DNA from 4 places in the Kocuria sp. CPCC 205235 genome. Region 3 is predicted to be linked to each of the others. Evidence: riboswitches for the same ligand, from Rfam matches in the RefSeq annotation. Region 3 holds a riboswitch; each other region holds the start of a gene.

Region 1 (3,764 bases), on a different contig from region 3:
TGGTTCTGGCGGACGACCACGCCGAAGATCACGACGCCTTCCGCGGGTTGTCCTCCGTTGGTTACGCGCTGACCCAAGCCTGCCGCGTCGCCGCCGGATGGGGCGCGTTGGCTGGAAATTACGTGGTGGTGCAGGATTCCTTCAGCGGCCAGTACGTAGCACTGTGCCACCTGCGGCAAGGCAGCATCAGGGTTCGAGTTGGCCAGAGCATTCAGGCTGGGACCGCAGTTGCCCAATTCGGAAATTCTGGGAACAGCACCGAACCGCACGTGCATGTGCAGGCGGTCGATTCTCTGGATTTCGCTCAGGCTGTTGGCTTACCCCTGTCATTTCCGGACGGCCTACCCCGCAACGGTCAGATCGTGGGCGACGGCCCGGAGCGCCCGGTGCCATCTGGCTAGGACGCCGTCCAGCCGCCGTCCATCGTGTAGGCGGCACCGGTGACCATGCCGGCGGAGGGACCGGCCAGGAAGGCAATGAGCTCGCCAACCTCCTCCGGCTCGACCAGGCGTTTGATCGCTGATTCGGTGAGCATGATCTTCTCGACCACTTCGTCCTCGGGGATTCCGTGGGTGGCCGCCTGGTCCTTGATCTGCTTGTCGACCAGAGGCGTGCGCACGTAGCTGGGGTTCACGCAGTTGCTGGTCACACCGTGCGGAGCGCCCTCCAGGGCCACGGCCTTGGACAGCCCCTCCAAACCGTGCTTCGCGGCGACGTACGCGGATTTGAACGCTGAGGCGCGCAGACCGTGAATCGAGGACACGTTGATGATCCGACCCCACTCGCGCTCGTACATGTGGGGCAGGGCGGCGCGGATCAGCAGGAACGGGGACTCGAGCATGAGCGTGAGGATCCTGTGGAAGTCAGCGGGATCGAAGTCCTGGACTGCCGCGACCTTTTGAATCCCGGCGTTGTTGACCAGCACATCCACGTCGAGACTCAGGTCCGCGAGCGCTGCGGTGTCGGTGAGGTCAACGGCCCACGCCTCTCCGCCGACTTCTTGTGCCATGGTCTCGGCGGCGGCGGGGTCGATGTCGGCCACGATCACGTGGGCGCCGCGTTGCGCGAGGGCCCGAACCGCTGCCGCGCCGATGCCACTCGCACCGCCCGTGACCAGTGCTTTCTTGCCCTTGAGAGTGCTGTCCGACATGCCCCAACTCCTCGGTAATGGGTGATCTACGTCCCACACATTACGCGCGCCACAATTGGCCCGACCACCCATGCATGTTGTTTGATGAGTGAGTACCCATCCAGAGCGGCCGAGAGATCTGGCTCGTCGACGCCGCAGCAACCCGGGATTGAGCCCACGGTGCTACCGCCAGGACCGATGGAAAGGACTGCTAGTTCATGCCTCAGAACACCGATCGTATTCAGACCACCCACGTGGGATCGCTGCCCCGCACCCCCGATTTGCTGGAGGCCAACAAGCGCTTCCAGGAGGGTGAAGCCACCGCTCAGGAGTTGGATGCCGCGCTCGATAACGGCGTGATCGACATCGTCCGCAAGCAGCGCGAGATCGGTCTGGACATCGTCAACGACGGCGAATACGGCCACACCATGTCCTCCTCCGTGGATTACGGCGCGTGGTGGAACTACTCGTTCTCCCGACTGGGCGGATTGACCCCCACCAACGAGGACCGCTGGCAGGACGCCGAGGTCAAGCGCTCCTCCCCCGGCAACATCGTTCTGACCAGCTTCCCGGACCGCCGCGACCGCGCTCGTTTCCGCGACGCCTACGAGGACCCCACGGCCGGAGTTCTCGCGCACCGCGCCTCGGTCGCCCAGCCCAAGATCACCGGGCCGCTGACCTACGCCGGTCAGGAAGCCGTGGCCGGCGACATCCGCCGTCTCAAGGACGCAATGGTCGAGACCGGAGCCCAGCAGGGTTTCGTGGCCGCGTTGTCCCCGGGTTCCTGCGCACGTGTCCGCAACGAGTACTACTCGACCGACGAAGAGCTCGTGTACGCCTGCGCGGACGCCATGCGCGAGGAGTACAAGGCCATCATCGATGCCGGCCTGACCGTTCAGATCGACGACCCCTCCATCGCCGAGTCCTGGGACCAGATCAACCCCGAGCCCACCGTGGAGGACTACCTGGCCTTCACCAAGATCCGCGTGGACGCCCTCAACTACGCCCTGCGCGACCTCCCCGAGGACCAGATCCGCTTCCACCTGTGCTGGGGTTCGTGGCACGGCCCGCACACCACAGACCTCGAGTTCAAGTACCTGGTGGACCTCATGCTCACCATCAACGCGGGCGGCTACAGCTTCGAGGCGTCCAGCCCCCGCCACGGCCACGAGTGGAAGGTCTGGAAGGACCACACGCTCCCCGAGGGCAAGGTGGTCTACCCCGGTTTCGTCTCCCACTCGACCAACGTGGTGGAGCACCCGGAGCTCGTGGCCGACCGCATCGAGCAGTACGCGTCCGTGGTGGGTCGCGAGAACGTCATCGCCTCCACTGACTGTGGCCTGGGCGGTCGCCTCCACCCCTCGATCGCGTTGGCCAAGCTCGGCTCCCTGGTCGAAGGCGCGCGCCTCGCGACCGAGCGCTTGTTCTAGCAAGGTTCGCGAGCGGCGTCGGCAATCAATCGACGACGACGCCGCTCGCGCCACCCGCCTCTGCCCCCTCATTTCCCGCCCCCATCACCCTGGCTCATCCTCCCCACCCCACCGCTAGTGCCCCCGCTGCCGCCTAGGGCCACGCCGCCTCCCCGCCCGCCGGGTCCGCCGGGTCCGGCCGGCGTCGCAGCTCAGCCGGCCATCGCGGCCGACCATCTGATGCCGCCTTACGGCAAAGTAACCCGCCCTACCGGGCAGTAAGGCAGGATGAAATGGTGGGGCTCAACCGGAGAGCTAGCACAGTCGGCAGAAGTGCCTGTGGATAACTCGAACTGACCGACCCCGAGACCGCCTACAGTCGCGGTCATGAAAGCCGCTCGAGTACTGAGTTTCGACCCGTTGCCAGATGTGTTGCCGACGGTCGACTGGGGTCTGCGCGCTCCTCAGCTCAACGCGGACCCCGCCATGGTGCGCCTGACCCGCGGATACTGGTTCCACAAGCCAGAGCATTACGAACCCGCGATGCTCTCCGTGCTGCTGCACCGACACTTCCGGCGGAACATGAGCGGCTTGCCGATCACCGGCCTCCACGCATTGCGGTTGTACAAGGTGCCCGTCGACTCCACTCAACACTGGATCAATCCGACGCTCGGACACGAACCCGCTCCGCGAGCACGCGCCTTTGTGAGCGCCATGGGCTCACCCCACCTGGCCTGGAACCGTTACCGCCCCACGTCAGAGCTGGGTGGTGCCACATTGACCAAGTCCTATGGGCTGAACCCGTACTTGGGTCCATCGGAGTGCGCCCTCACCCATCCGATCGAAGCACTGACCGTGGCCGCCCCTTACCTGTCCGCGTGGCGAATCATTGCCTGTTTGGACTACCTGCTGGCGCACCGGATCCAGGTCACCAACAAGATCTGGCTGAAACCGTTCGACCGTGAAGAAATCTCGCGGACTCTCGCCCTGCTTCCCCCACGCTCACGCTCCGCCTGTCGAATCGCCAGACTTCTGAGCCACGCGGTGGAACGCACGTGGTCTTCACCCGAAACGTTGACTCGATTGCTGGTCCTCAAGAACGGCTTCCCGCCGCCCAGCATGAACCCACTGGTGATGCTGGATGGCCGGGAACGATTCCCCGACCTCGCATGGGTCGCCAAGCGGACGGCCCTCGAATACAACAGCAATGACCACGCAATCGACAC
Region 2 (3,764 bases), on a different contig from region 3:
GTGGACACGTCGATGCCCTGGATGGCCGCCATGGTCAACGGCGTGCAATGGGCCACCAACCACACCTGACCCGCGAGTTGAAGGCCGCCCAGGACGCCCAAGGAATCAAAACCACCAGCCAGCCAGACGGCTGCCATCAGCAACCCCGTGAGCAGCAAGCTGATGGCGGCCACCGCCAGGAGTTCAATGACTCCCTGCAGCCACAAGGGCATGGGGAACCCGTCCTCCGGGCCCCTCCGGTTGGAGTCGGCCGATGGCGATGTGGCGGGCGAGCTCTCGGGGTCACCGTGGCGGTTGCGTTGCAGCCGCTCGCGCGCCCTGGACAGGGTGTTGGAAAAGGTGGGGAAGTTCATCACCTCCATCTTTCCACGTCCCCACCGGAGTTGGCCCAGACTTCACCGACAGGTCACCCTAGCGTGAAGAACCGGTGACCCGCGACGGCCACAGTATTAATTGTGAGAATCGCAGTGGTTGCCGAACAGTTCCTCCCCCACATCAACGGCGTGACGCATTCCGTGGTTCGAGTCCTGGAGTACCTCCGGGCCCAGGGTCACGAAGCCATGGTCATCGCACCGACCTACGAAAAACTCGGAGCCCTGGGCTCCGTGGACTCCATGGACGGGATCAGAGTTCAACGCATCGCGTCCATCCCCCTCGCCGGGTACCCCGACGTCCGGGTCGCCAGCTGCACGGTGGCACGCATGCAGCGCATCCTGACCCGCTTCCAACCAGACGTCGTGCACGTGGCCTCCCCCTTCGTCCTGGGCTGGCAGGCCATCCAGGCCGCCAAGAATCTGGGCTTACCGTGCGTCTCCATTTACCAGACCGACGTTCCCGGATACGCGGCCCGCTACGGTGCCCCGGTCCTGGAGAACGTGCTGTGGAGCCACGTGCGAAACATGCACAACAGTTCGACTGTGACCTTGGCGCCGTCCACGGCGTCCATCTCGTCGCTGCATGAACACGGTGTGCAACGCGTGCGCATGTGGCGACGCGGCGTGGACACCCGCCGCTTCAACCCGGCTCGGCGCGATCACGAATGGCGCGAACGGGTGGGCGGCGGCCGGAAGCTCGTGGGTTACGTGGGGCGCTTGGCTCCCGAAAAGCAGGTGCAGGATCTCGTGGTCCTGGATTCGCTGCCCGATACCCGACTGGTGATCGTGGGCTCGGGGCCGGAGAAGGAGAAGCTCCGCATGCTGCTCCCCAATGCGTACTTCGTGGGTTTCCTGGACGGTGACGAATTGGCCACCGCCATGGCCTCCCTGGACGTGTTCGTGCACCCCGGTGAACACGAGACGTTCTGCCAGACAATCCAGGAAGCCATGGCCAGCGCCGTACCCGTCGTGGCCGTGGGCCGCGGCGGGCCCGTGGACCTGGTTGATTCGTCCCGCAACGGCTGGCTCTACAAGCCCGGTGACACCGAGATGCTCCGCGATCGCGTGCTGGATCTCGTGGGTGACAACGCCAAACGCGCCGCCTTCTCCCGCACCGCCTACACCACCGTGCAGACTCGCACGTGGAACGCCGTGTGTGACCAGCTCATGGAGCACTATGCACAAGCCCGCACCGTGGCATCTCGTGCGCGCAGGTTGTCCACAACCGCGCCGTGATCCGTGGTGCACGATCCATTCGTAGATTAACTTTTGGTGACGTTATGAGACACCCTCTGGTTTGTCATGCGCCCAACCCGCTACGCTCTAATCCAGCTTCACGAGATGCGCTCTGGAAATCGGGGTAAAACCCGAGATCCTGCTGGGCTCCAACCCGGCGCACGCCAACCCTTGGTTCAGGGGTGGTTTGGATGACGAAGCGGCTGTGGCGCAACCGCGGGCGCAGCAAGAACCTCACTGTACGAAAGCACAATACTGATGAAGAACATTCAACAACTACGCACAAAGACCGAGTCCCCTCGAGAACAATGGGTTGACGTCACCGTCGACATCGACCCCGACCACCACATGGTGCGTCTCATGGAGTCCAATGGGGACATCCACGAATACATGAGCAGCAACGTTCGCGCCCTGGCCCACGCAGCCGCCCACAACCGCGGCCGCGCCCAATGGTGCGAGAAGTACCAGCAGCTACTCGTTCCCGGAGCATCAAACGTCTCCGGTGGCATTCCGTTCTACAAACTGGAACCGAAACCGGTGGCGCTCAGCGCCTGATCAGGACCGCATGAATGAAGCCCGGCACTGGTGCCGGGCTTCATTCATGTCATGGTGCCGCTACTTGTCCGAGGGCGACTCCTGCTCCTGGGCAATCAGCTCAGCGGCGCGCTCACCAATCATGTAGACCGTGATGTTGGGGTTCACGGTGACCAGTTCCGGCATCACCGAAGCATCAGCCACGCGCAGGCCGCTCACGCCCTTGACCCGCAACTGCGGATCCAGCGGAGAATCCTGATCCTCGACCGGCCCCATGCGGCACGAACCCGCGGGGTGGTACACGGTGTTGTGGGTGCGCTTGATGTAGTCGGCGATCTCCTCGTCCGTCTGCACATCCTGACCCGGGAACAGCTCCTGACCGGCCCATTCCGAGAGCCCGGACTGCGAGACGATTTCACGGGCCTTGCGGATACCCGCGGTCATGATCCGTAGGTCGTAACCCTCCGGGTCGGTGAAGTACCGGGGATCCACGCGGGGCTTGTCCCGGTAGTCACGCGTGCGCAGCCGCACGGTGCCGCGGGAACGAGCGTGGGTCACGTTGGGGGTCAGGCAGAACGCGTTGTCCGCCGTGGCGTACCCGTGGCGGTAGGTGTGCATGTCGAAGTTCACGCTGCCGTAGTGCATCATCAGGTCCGGGCGGTCCAATCCGTCGTCCACCTGGGCGAACAGGCCGATCTCCCACCACTGGGTGGAGTCCTCGACCATGGGCTGCTTGGCCTCCCACTGGATCACGGCCTCCGGGTGATCCTGCAGGTGCGAGCCCACGCCCGGGGAGTCCACCAGCACGTCCACGCCCACCTCGGTGAGGTGCTCGGCCGGACCGATTCCCGAGAGCATGAGCAGCTTGGGCGTGTCGATCGCACCGGCGGAGACGACGACCTCGCGGTTGGCCGAGATCACGTGCGCACGACCGAAAGCGTTGTCCGTGACCTCCACGCCGGTGGCTCGCTGGTTCTCGTCGACCACGATTCGTTTGGCCTGGGTGCCGGTCAGGATCGTGAGGTTTTCACGGTCCCGGATCGGGTGCAGGTAGCTCACCGAGGACGAGGAGCGGGTTCCGTCCTCGCGCGCGTTGATCTGGAAGAAGTTCGCGCCCTGGGTCACCGTTTTGCCGGTGTTGAAGTCAGCGCGCGGAATCCCGGCCTGTTCGGCGGCGTCGAGAACCGCCACGCCGCAGGGATCCACGGCGGGGACCTGGCGCAGCCGCACGGGCCCGTCGTGGCCGTGGTGGGATCCGGGGTCCTCATTGTTCTCGAGTTTCTTGTACAACCGGAAGGCCGTCTCCGCGTTCCAGCCCTCGGCCCCGAACTTGGACTCCCATTCGTCCATGTCCTCGGCGGGTGCCCAGAAGGCGATGCACGAGTTGTGCGACGAGCAACCGCCCAGCACCTTGGCGCGGGCCAGGCGCATGTACGAGTTGCCGTTCTCCTGCGGTTCGATCTGGTAATCCCAGTCGTAGCCGGATTCGAGCAGTTCCATCCAGCGGTCGAGCGTCAGGACTTCCGGCACGTTCTCATCGTGGGCGCCGGCTTCGAGCAGGGCCACGCTCACGTTCGGGTTCTCGCTCAGGCGCGCCGCGATCACGGCGCCGGCGGAGCC
Region 3 (3,764 bases):
GTAGCCCACGGAAATGGCGACGGTCGCAGCCATCGCGCTGCCCGAGGACAGCGCCGCGAACAGCGGGAACGCACCCACCGCACCCAGCAGCGAGCCGAAGGCCAACACCTTATGGGCACCGAACCGGTCGGCGGCCAAGCCACCCAGCGGGGTGGCCAGCACGCCGCACACGGATCCGATGATCACCGCGGTCAACGCCGATCCCCGATCCATGCCCACGGCCGGTGAGGTCATGAAGGACAGGGAGAACACGGCCAGGATGTAGTTGAGCGCGTTGTGCCCGGTGATCGCGAAGAACCCCACGACCACCGCGCGCCAGTGCTCGCGTATCAGGGCCACCACGGGCACCCTGCGGCGTTCCCCACGCTGTTTGGCGGCGTGGAGCGCGGCCAGGTATTCGGGGCTCTCCTCAAGCTTGACGCGGATGAAGATGGCCAGGGCGAACAGCACCGCCGAGGCCAGGAACGGCAAGCGCCACGCCCAATCCAACAGCACCTGATCACCCAGAGACGCCGTCCACAGAAACGCGCCGGTGGCCAGCACAATGCCGGCCGGGGGCGCGGCGAGCACGAGCGACGTCATCAGTCCACGACGCCGCGGCGGGGCGAACTCCGCAACCAGGGTCATGGCCCCGGCCAACTCGGCACCGGCCCCCATGCCCTGCAGCAGACGCAGGAGCACCAGGAACACCGGGGCGGCCACGCCGATCGCGGCGTAGGTGGGCAACAGGCCGATGCCCACCGTGGCCACGCCCATCAGAATCACGGTGAGCAACATGGCCGGGCGGCGACCGTAGCGGTCCCCCAGGTGACCGACCAGCACACCACCCAGCGGGCGCGCCACGAAGCCCACCGCGAAGGTCGCGAACGCGGCCAAGGAAGCACCGGAGTCCATTCCCGCGAAGAAGAGCGGGCCAATGATCAGCCCGGCGGCCGTGCCGTACAAGGCGTAGTCATACCACTCGATGAGTGTTCCGGCCACGGCAGCGAAAAGTGCGCGCCCGGCCCCGGGGCGCATGGTGGTCTTGTTCACGGTGAAAGCTATCCCGTCTGAAATCTCCCGATCGCGCTAGCGGGACGCATAGCGACGGATGAACCGTACCTGATTCAAGCGCTGGATCTCGGGATGATCCCCCACGCCGGCGTCGTAGAACTGGTCACCGGGGCGGCGCACTCCCACGGTGTTCCACCCGGCTTGACGGGCTGCGTCCAGGGCCTCCACCTGGTCGGAGAAGAACAAGAACTTCTCACGCGGTTTGCCCAGCGCCTCGGCCACGTCGTGGGTGATGTTACGGAACGAACTCACCTCGTGTTTGGCGCCGGCCGATTCCAGGGAGAAGTGTCCCTTGATCAGTGGAATCAGGTTGCCCTCGGGCGAATGGCTGAACCAGGCACGTTGGGCGGGCAACGTGCCGTTGGAGAAGATGAACACCGGAATCGACTGCTCGGACCAGGTCCGCAAGGCGGGAATCGCGTCCTCGAAGAACGGCGAGACGAACTCCCCGGCGGCGAAGCCCTCCTGCCAGATCAACGCGTGCATCGTGCGCAGCGGGGCCGGCATCTGACCCTCATCCATCCAGGCTTCCAGCACACCGGTGAGATCCTCGGCGGTGGCCGAACTGTCCAGGCCGGCCAAATCGATGATCTGTCGGCGAGCGCGGGCGACCTCAGGTTTGTGGGAATACTCCTCGAAATAGCCGGTGAAGCGTTTACGGGAATAGGGGTAGAGCTCATCCCGGACGTACCACGTGGAGGAGAGGGTACCTTCGATGTCGACCACGATGACCTCGGGTCGGTCGAGCACCAGTGCATTGGCGGCGGCGGGCTCAGGCATGGTCGGCTCCCTGTGTTCTTTCGACAACGGTGTCTGCCCCGGCAACCCGGGGAATAGGCCCATTCTAGGCACCGGGGACGGGCGGAAACAGGAGGACGCACCCCTCGCGAGCCATCCCGAGAGGCATCCTCGGGGCGGTCACAAATCTTCATCATTTGTGGTGCTCAACGATCGTGTGGTTAGGTTCACGCGACAAGAATCACGAGTTCCGGTGCGAAGCCCTGGCTGGCCGGACGGCAACCCTCAGACGCTGTCGTGGGGTGCCCCAGGTGATGATTCGGCCCGTGATCAGTACCGGTACGGGCAAGGACGGCGTCCGGCTCACCAAACATTCTTCCGTGGCGCCCCGTCATGAGGAGTGTCATGGCCCCCGCCACCGCCCCGGTGCCCACGGTCACCGATTCATCATCAGCCCAGCGGACCCAACCCGCCACGGATCACGCGCTCGCGAGCGTGGGATCCGCAGTGCGTGACAAGAAGCGCGTGCTCGCCGCGTCCTTCGTGGGCACGACCATCGAATGGTACGACTTCTACCTCTACGGTGCCGCCGCAGCCCTGGTGTTCAGTCACTATTTCTTCCCGCAGGGTTCGGGCGTGGGCTCGATCATTGCCTCGTTCGCGACCTTCGCCATTGCGTTCTTCTTCCGGCCCCTGGGCGGCATCATTGCCGGGCACCTGGGTGACCGGATCGGCCGCAAGGCCCTGTTGGTCGCGTCCCTGTTGATCATGGGCGTGGCCACCACGGTGATCGGGCTGCTGCCGGGCTTCTCGCAGATCGGCTGGTTCGCCGTGGCCCTGCTCGTTGCCTGCCGCATTGCCCAAGGGTTGTCCGCCGGCATGGAGTGGGGAGGTTCCGCGGTGCTCTCCGTGGAACACGCACCCAAGGGGTTGCGCGGACTGTTCGGTTCCTTCACGCAGGTGGGTTCGGCGGCCGGCATGCTCTTGGCCACCGCGTTCTTCGCGATCATGCAGGGCGTCACCACCGCCGAGCAGTTCCAGGCGTGGGGCTGGCGCGTACCCTTCCTGTTCTCCGCAGTGCTCGTGATCATCGGCCTGATCATCCGCGCCGGCATCGAGGACGCCGAGGAGTTCCAAGAGGTCAAGCGCGAAAAGGCCGCCGCGACGTCGCCCGTGCGTGAGGTGCTCACCCAGCACACCCGCGGCGTGATCGTCTGCATCGGTCAACGCATGATCCAGCCGGCCATCTTCTCCATCCTCACCGTCTACACGCTCACCTACGTGACGCAGCAGCGCGGCGCGAGTCAGTGGGTCATGATCTCCATCCTGATCGCCGCCGCCGTGGGCCTGGTGGGCGGCCCGTTCTGGGGCTGGCTCTCCGACCGCGTGGGACGCCGCCGCATCTCCATCATTGCCGCGGCCGCCATCGGCGTGTTCGTGTGGCCCTACTTCTACTACCTGGACCACGGGCCGCTGGCCTTGCTGCCGCTGGTGTACCTGATCGGCATGGCCGTGCTGCATGACAGCATCTACGGCCCTCAGGCCGCTCTGTTCGCCGAGCAGTTCCCCACCCACCTGCGCTACTCCGGGGTGTCCCTGGGTTACCAGGTGGGCACCATTCTCTCCGGCGGTCTGACCCCCATGATCGCCGCGTGGCTCGTGGCCACCGGCGGCTCTCCGTGGCTGCTGTGCGGCTACTTGAGCCTGCTGGCCGTGATCTCCGTGGTCACCGGCCGCATGGCCAAGGACACCGTGACCGACGCGCCCGAGAACGCTCAGTACTGACTCGGCACCACCCGCACACGCCCCAGTACCAACCCGAAAGGACCCCTTTTGCCCCGCTCCTTGCTGCTCAATGCCTTCGAAATGCCCGTGCCCGTCCACCAGTCCCCCGGACTGTGGCGCCATCCCGAGGACCAGTCGCGCAACTACGCGCAGCTGTCCCACTGGGAGCGGGAGGCCCAGATCATCGA
Region 4 (3,764 bases), on a different contig from region 3:
CTCCCAAGCCCAGCGCGTGGGAAGTGATGTTCAAGGACGCCACCAACGCCGAGCTCAAACTCGCGATGGCCGCCTCCGGAACCATCTTGAGCCTGTTCACCGCGGGGCACATGGCCGGGAACATGCAGGTCTACCTGGGCCGGAAGCACTACAACGAGTACGCGGAATTCCTCCGCATGATCGGTGCACCGGTGCTGCCGCGCAATTCGGTGTTGTGGGTGGTTCGAGTGGGACTGCTCGCAAGCGCCACGAGCCACATCATGGCCGGCACCGAGCTCACACTGCGAGCCATGCGCGCCGAGCGCCACACGGTCCAGAGCACGGTTCAAGACCTCAAGCTCCAACTCACGGGCAAGCAGCGCAGGCGCCCTCGCGGCCGACGTCGCTCGGTCCCCCAGATCATTGCCCGCTCCATGCGCTCCACGGGCGTGGTGCTCGGCCTGTTCACGGCCTACCACGTGGCGGACCTGACGGTGGGGGCGCGTCCGGCGGCGTCAGTGAAGCATCGCCACGGGGACGCCTACGGCAATCTGGTGGCAAGCCTGTCCCGCCCGAGCGTCGCGTTCTTCTACACCGCATCCATGGCTGCCTTGGCGGGCCACATGATTCACGGCGTGCGCACGGCCGCCATGGACGCAGGCTTCACGACCACCGAACAGCGCGCCCAATTGATCGAGGCCATGGCCAAGCTGGTGGGTGCCACTGTGGCTCTCGGAAACGTCACCATCCCCGTGGCCGTACAGGCCAAGGTGGTGCGCTGATGCTGCTGACAGTGCACGTGTGGCGGCAGGCTTCCGCCGAGGATCAGGGCACGTTCGTGGCCGTGAGCCCGGTCGAGGCTCGCGAAGACATGAGCATTCTGGACCTACTCGACGCGGTCAACGAAACCCTCACTCGCCAGGGCGATGACCCCGTCAGCTTTGACGATGGCTGCCGGGAAGGCATCTGCGGCAAGTGCGGCGTGACCGTGGACGGCGTGCCCCACGGCCCGGACAAGAACCAGGCATCATGCACGCAGTCACTGCGGGCCTACCGCGATGGGGACGAGATCTTCATCGAACCCATGCGCGCGGGCTCGTTCCCGGTCAAGAAAGATCTGTCCGTGGACAAGAAGGCTCTGCGGCGGGTGGCCAAGGAGGCCAAGTTCCCGGTGGCACTCAAGGCCCTGGGCAACGCCGGCTGCATCAGCTGTGGCGCATGCGTGGCGGCTTGCCCCAACGGTTCCGGCCAGTTGTACGTGGGCACGCTGCTCAAGGAACTCCCGCCGCTCGCCAAGACTCCGGAGGAACGGAACGAACGCTCGAGCAAGGTGCTCGACGCCGCCGAGCACGAGTTCGGCCCCTGCTCCCTTTTGGGCGATTGCATGGAGGTCTGCCCCGCCGGCCTCCCCCTCGAGAACCTCACGGAAGTCGCTCGAGAAAATCTCCGCCGGATGAACCCGGGGAAGTACGCCTAATTCACCGCGGATGCGCGGGAGGTCCCGCGCGGCGGCGTCGACGGCCGTCTCGCACCGTGGTCACCGGCGGGCCCCGGTTTGTGAACGTCGACACCCACGCGACACAATGGACTCACCATCCCGAGCGGCCGAGAGACCTGGATCGACGACGCCGCAGCAACCCGCAGCGATCGGCCTACTGCACGGTGCTACCGCCAGGACCGATGGAGTGCTGCGCGGCCCCGGGCAGTGTTCGGACGGGAGCTGTACGCGGCCGACAAGGAGGAGCCCTATGGCCGAGCACCAGTTCGGTTTCCGCACCCGTGCACTGCACGCAGGCGGCACCCCGGACGCCGAGCACGGCGCCCGTTCCGTCCCGATCTACCAGACCAGTTCGTTCGTCTTCAAAGACGCCGACGACGCCGCTAACCTCTTCGCGCTGCAGAAGTACGGCAACATCTACTCGCGCATCGGCAACCCCACCGTGGCTGCGCTGGAGGAACGGATTGCGTCCCTCGAGGGCGGTATCGGCGCGGTAGCAACGGCCTCCGGTATGGCTGCCGAGTTCATCACCTTTGCCGCGCTGTGCGGACAGGGCGATCACGTGGTGGCTTCCTCCCAGCTCTACGGCGGAACGGTCACGCAGTTGGACGTGACCCTGCGGCGCTTCGGTGTGGAGACCACCTTTGTTCCCGGCACCGATCCAGCCGACTACAAGGCGGCCATCACCGAGAACACCAAGGCCGTTTACACCGAGCTCGTGGCCAACCCGTCCGGTGAGATCGCCGATTTGGAAGGCTTGGCGGAGGTCGCCCACGAGGCAGGCCTGCCGCTGATCGTGGATGCCACACTCAACACCCCGTACCTGTGCCGTCCGTTCGAGCACGGCGCGGACATCGTGATCCACTCGATCACCAAATTCCTGGGCGGCCACGGCAACACCCTGGGCGGTGTGGTGGTCGAGTCCGGTCGTTTCAACTGGGGCAACGGCAAGTTCCCGGCCATGACCGAACCGGTCCCCTCGTACAACAACGTGACGTGGTGGGGGAACTTCGGTGAGTACGGCTTCCTGACCAAGCTGCGTTCCGAGCAGCTGCGCGACATCGGTCCATCGCTGACCCCGCAGGCCGCGTGGAACCTGCTGCAGGGAGTGGAAACCCTCCCCCAGCGCATGGACGCCCACGTGGCGAACGCGCAAGAGGTCGTGCAGTGGCTGGCCACCGATCCGCGCATCGGCTACGTGAACTACGCGGGTCTCGAAGATCACCCGCACCACGAACGCGCCCAGAAGTACTTGCCCCAGGGCATCGGTTCCGTGTTCGCCTTCGGTGTAGCCGGCACCGATCAGCTCAGCGGCCGCGAAGTGGGCGGCCGGTTCATCGAGAACCTGCAGCTGGCCTCGCACCTGGCCAACATCGGTGACGCCCGCACCCTGGTGCTGCACCCGGCGTCCACCACCCACCAGCAGCTCACCTCCGAGCAGCTGGAATCCGGCGGCGTGAGGGAAGACCTGATTCGCATTTCCGTGGGTCTCGAGGACCCCGCGGACATCCTGTGGGATCTGGACCAGGCACTGACCGCCGCGACCGGGATCAACCGCGAGGGCGACGTCGTCGAAACCGTGACGCCCGCAGCGGCCACCGCCGAACCCACGTCCGAAAAAGCTGCCGAAGGAGTCCACGCATGAGCACCGAACGCACCTGGGTGGGCCCCAGCGCCCCCGAGCGACTGAACATCCTGCGCAACACCGAGTCGATCGCGATCGTGGGCATGTCCAATAAGCCCGCGCGGGCCAGCTACTTCGTGGCCACATATCTGCTGTCCTCGTCCCCGTACCGCGTGTACTTCGTGAACCCCGTGTTGGACGAGGTGCTGGGCCAGAAGGTCTACCCCTCGCTCGCGGACCTGCCCGAGGTCCCGGACATGGTGGACGCGTTCCGCAAGGACTCCGATCTGCCCGGCGTGGCCCAGGAGGCCGTGGACCTCGGCGCCAAGACCGTGTGGATGCAGCTCGGTTCGTGGAGCGAGGAAGCCGCAGCAATCGCCGAGAACGCCGGACTCAACGCCGTGATGGATCGCTGCGTGAAGATCGAACACGCCCGCTTCCACGGCGGCCTGCACCTGGCCGGCTTCAACACCGGGGTGATTTCCGCCAAGCGTCAGGTGGTTGCCTGACGGTCATTGGGTGACCAACCAATTGATCCCGCCTCACTGCGTAGTAACCACGGTTACTTTGCAGTGAGGCGGGATCACATGGTTCTGGGGCCTGCTGTTCTCCGGCCCAGCTGCAAACTGCCGACGTCGCTCTCAGCCCAACCGCAACACCACG

The links. A riboswitch is a leader RNA that binds a small molecule or an ion and turns the genes downstream of it on or off. The one in region 3 is predicted to bind S-adenosylmethionine.
Region 1: it holds a riboswitch for S-adenosylmethionine, as region 3 does, so the genes downstream of both, RF638_RS00995 (cobalamin-independent methionine synthase II family protein) here and RF638_RS07960 (MFS transporter) in region 3, are expected to answer to the same signal.
Region 2: it holds a riboswitch for S-adenosylmethionine, as region 3 does, so the genes downstream of both, RF638_RS09985 (hypothetical protein) here and RF638_RS07960 (MFS transporter) in region 3, are expected to answer to the same signal.
Region 4: it holds a riboswitch for S-adenosylmethionine, as region 3 does, so the genes downstream of both, RF638_RS00835 (O-acetylhomoserine aminocarboxypropyltransferase/cysteine synthase family protein) here and RF638_RS07960 (MFS transporter) in region 3, are expected to answer to the same signal.

The regions. Positions count from the first base shown of each region.
Region 1 covers NZ_JAVKPR010000001.1:208,270-212,033, forward strand. The annotation lists gene RF638_RS00985 (M23 family metallopeptidase) at 1-401, shown strand, start outside; gene RF638_RS00990 (3-hydroxybutyrate dehydrogenase) at 398-1,150, opposite strand; SAM riboswitch class I at 1,244-1,334, shown strand; gene RF638_RS00995 (cobalamin-independent methionine synthase II family protein) at 1,348-2,559, shown strand; gene RF638_RS01000 (hypothetical protein) at 2,926-3,764, shown strand, end outside.
Region 2 covers NZ_JAVKPR010000012.1:76,142-79,905, forward strand. The annotation lists gene RF638_RS09975 (DUF6350 family protein) at 1-353, opposite strand, end outside; gene RF638_RS09980 (glycosyltransferase family 1 protein) at 456-1,610, shown strand; SAM riboswitch class IV at 1,707-1,848, shown strand; gene RF638_RS09985 (hypothetical protein) at 1,869-2,165, shown strand; gene RF638_RS09990 (GMC family oxidoreductase) at 2,226-3,764, opposite strand, start outside.
Region 3 covers NZ_JAVKPR010000008.1:130,206-133,969, forward strand. The annotation lists gene RF638_RS07950 (MFS transporter) at 1-1,032, opposite strand, end outside; gene mtnC (acireductone synthase) at 1,069-1,833, opposite strand; SAM riboswitch class IV at 2,031-2,149, shown strand; gene RF638_RS07960 (MFS transporter) at 2,197-3,576, shown strand; gene RF638_RS07965 (NtaA/DmoA family FMN-dependent monooxygenase) at 3,625-3,764, shown strand, end outside.
Region 4 covers NZ_JAVKPR010000001.1:173,335-177,098, forward strand. The annotation lists gene RF638_RS00825 (succinate dehydrogenase cytochrome b subunit) at 1-761, shown strand, start outside; gene RF638_RS00830 (succinate dehydrogenase/fumarate reductase iron-sulfur subunit) at 761-1,456, shown strand; SAM riboswitch class I at 1,569-1,666, shown strand; gene RF638_RS00835 (O-acetylhomoserine aminocarboxypropyltransferase/cysteine synthase family protein) at 1,728-3,122, shown strand; gene RF638_RS00840 (CoA-binding protein) at 3,119-3,610, shown strand; gene RF638_RS00845 (hypothetical protein) at 3,743-3,764, opposite strand, start outside.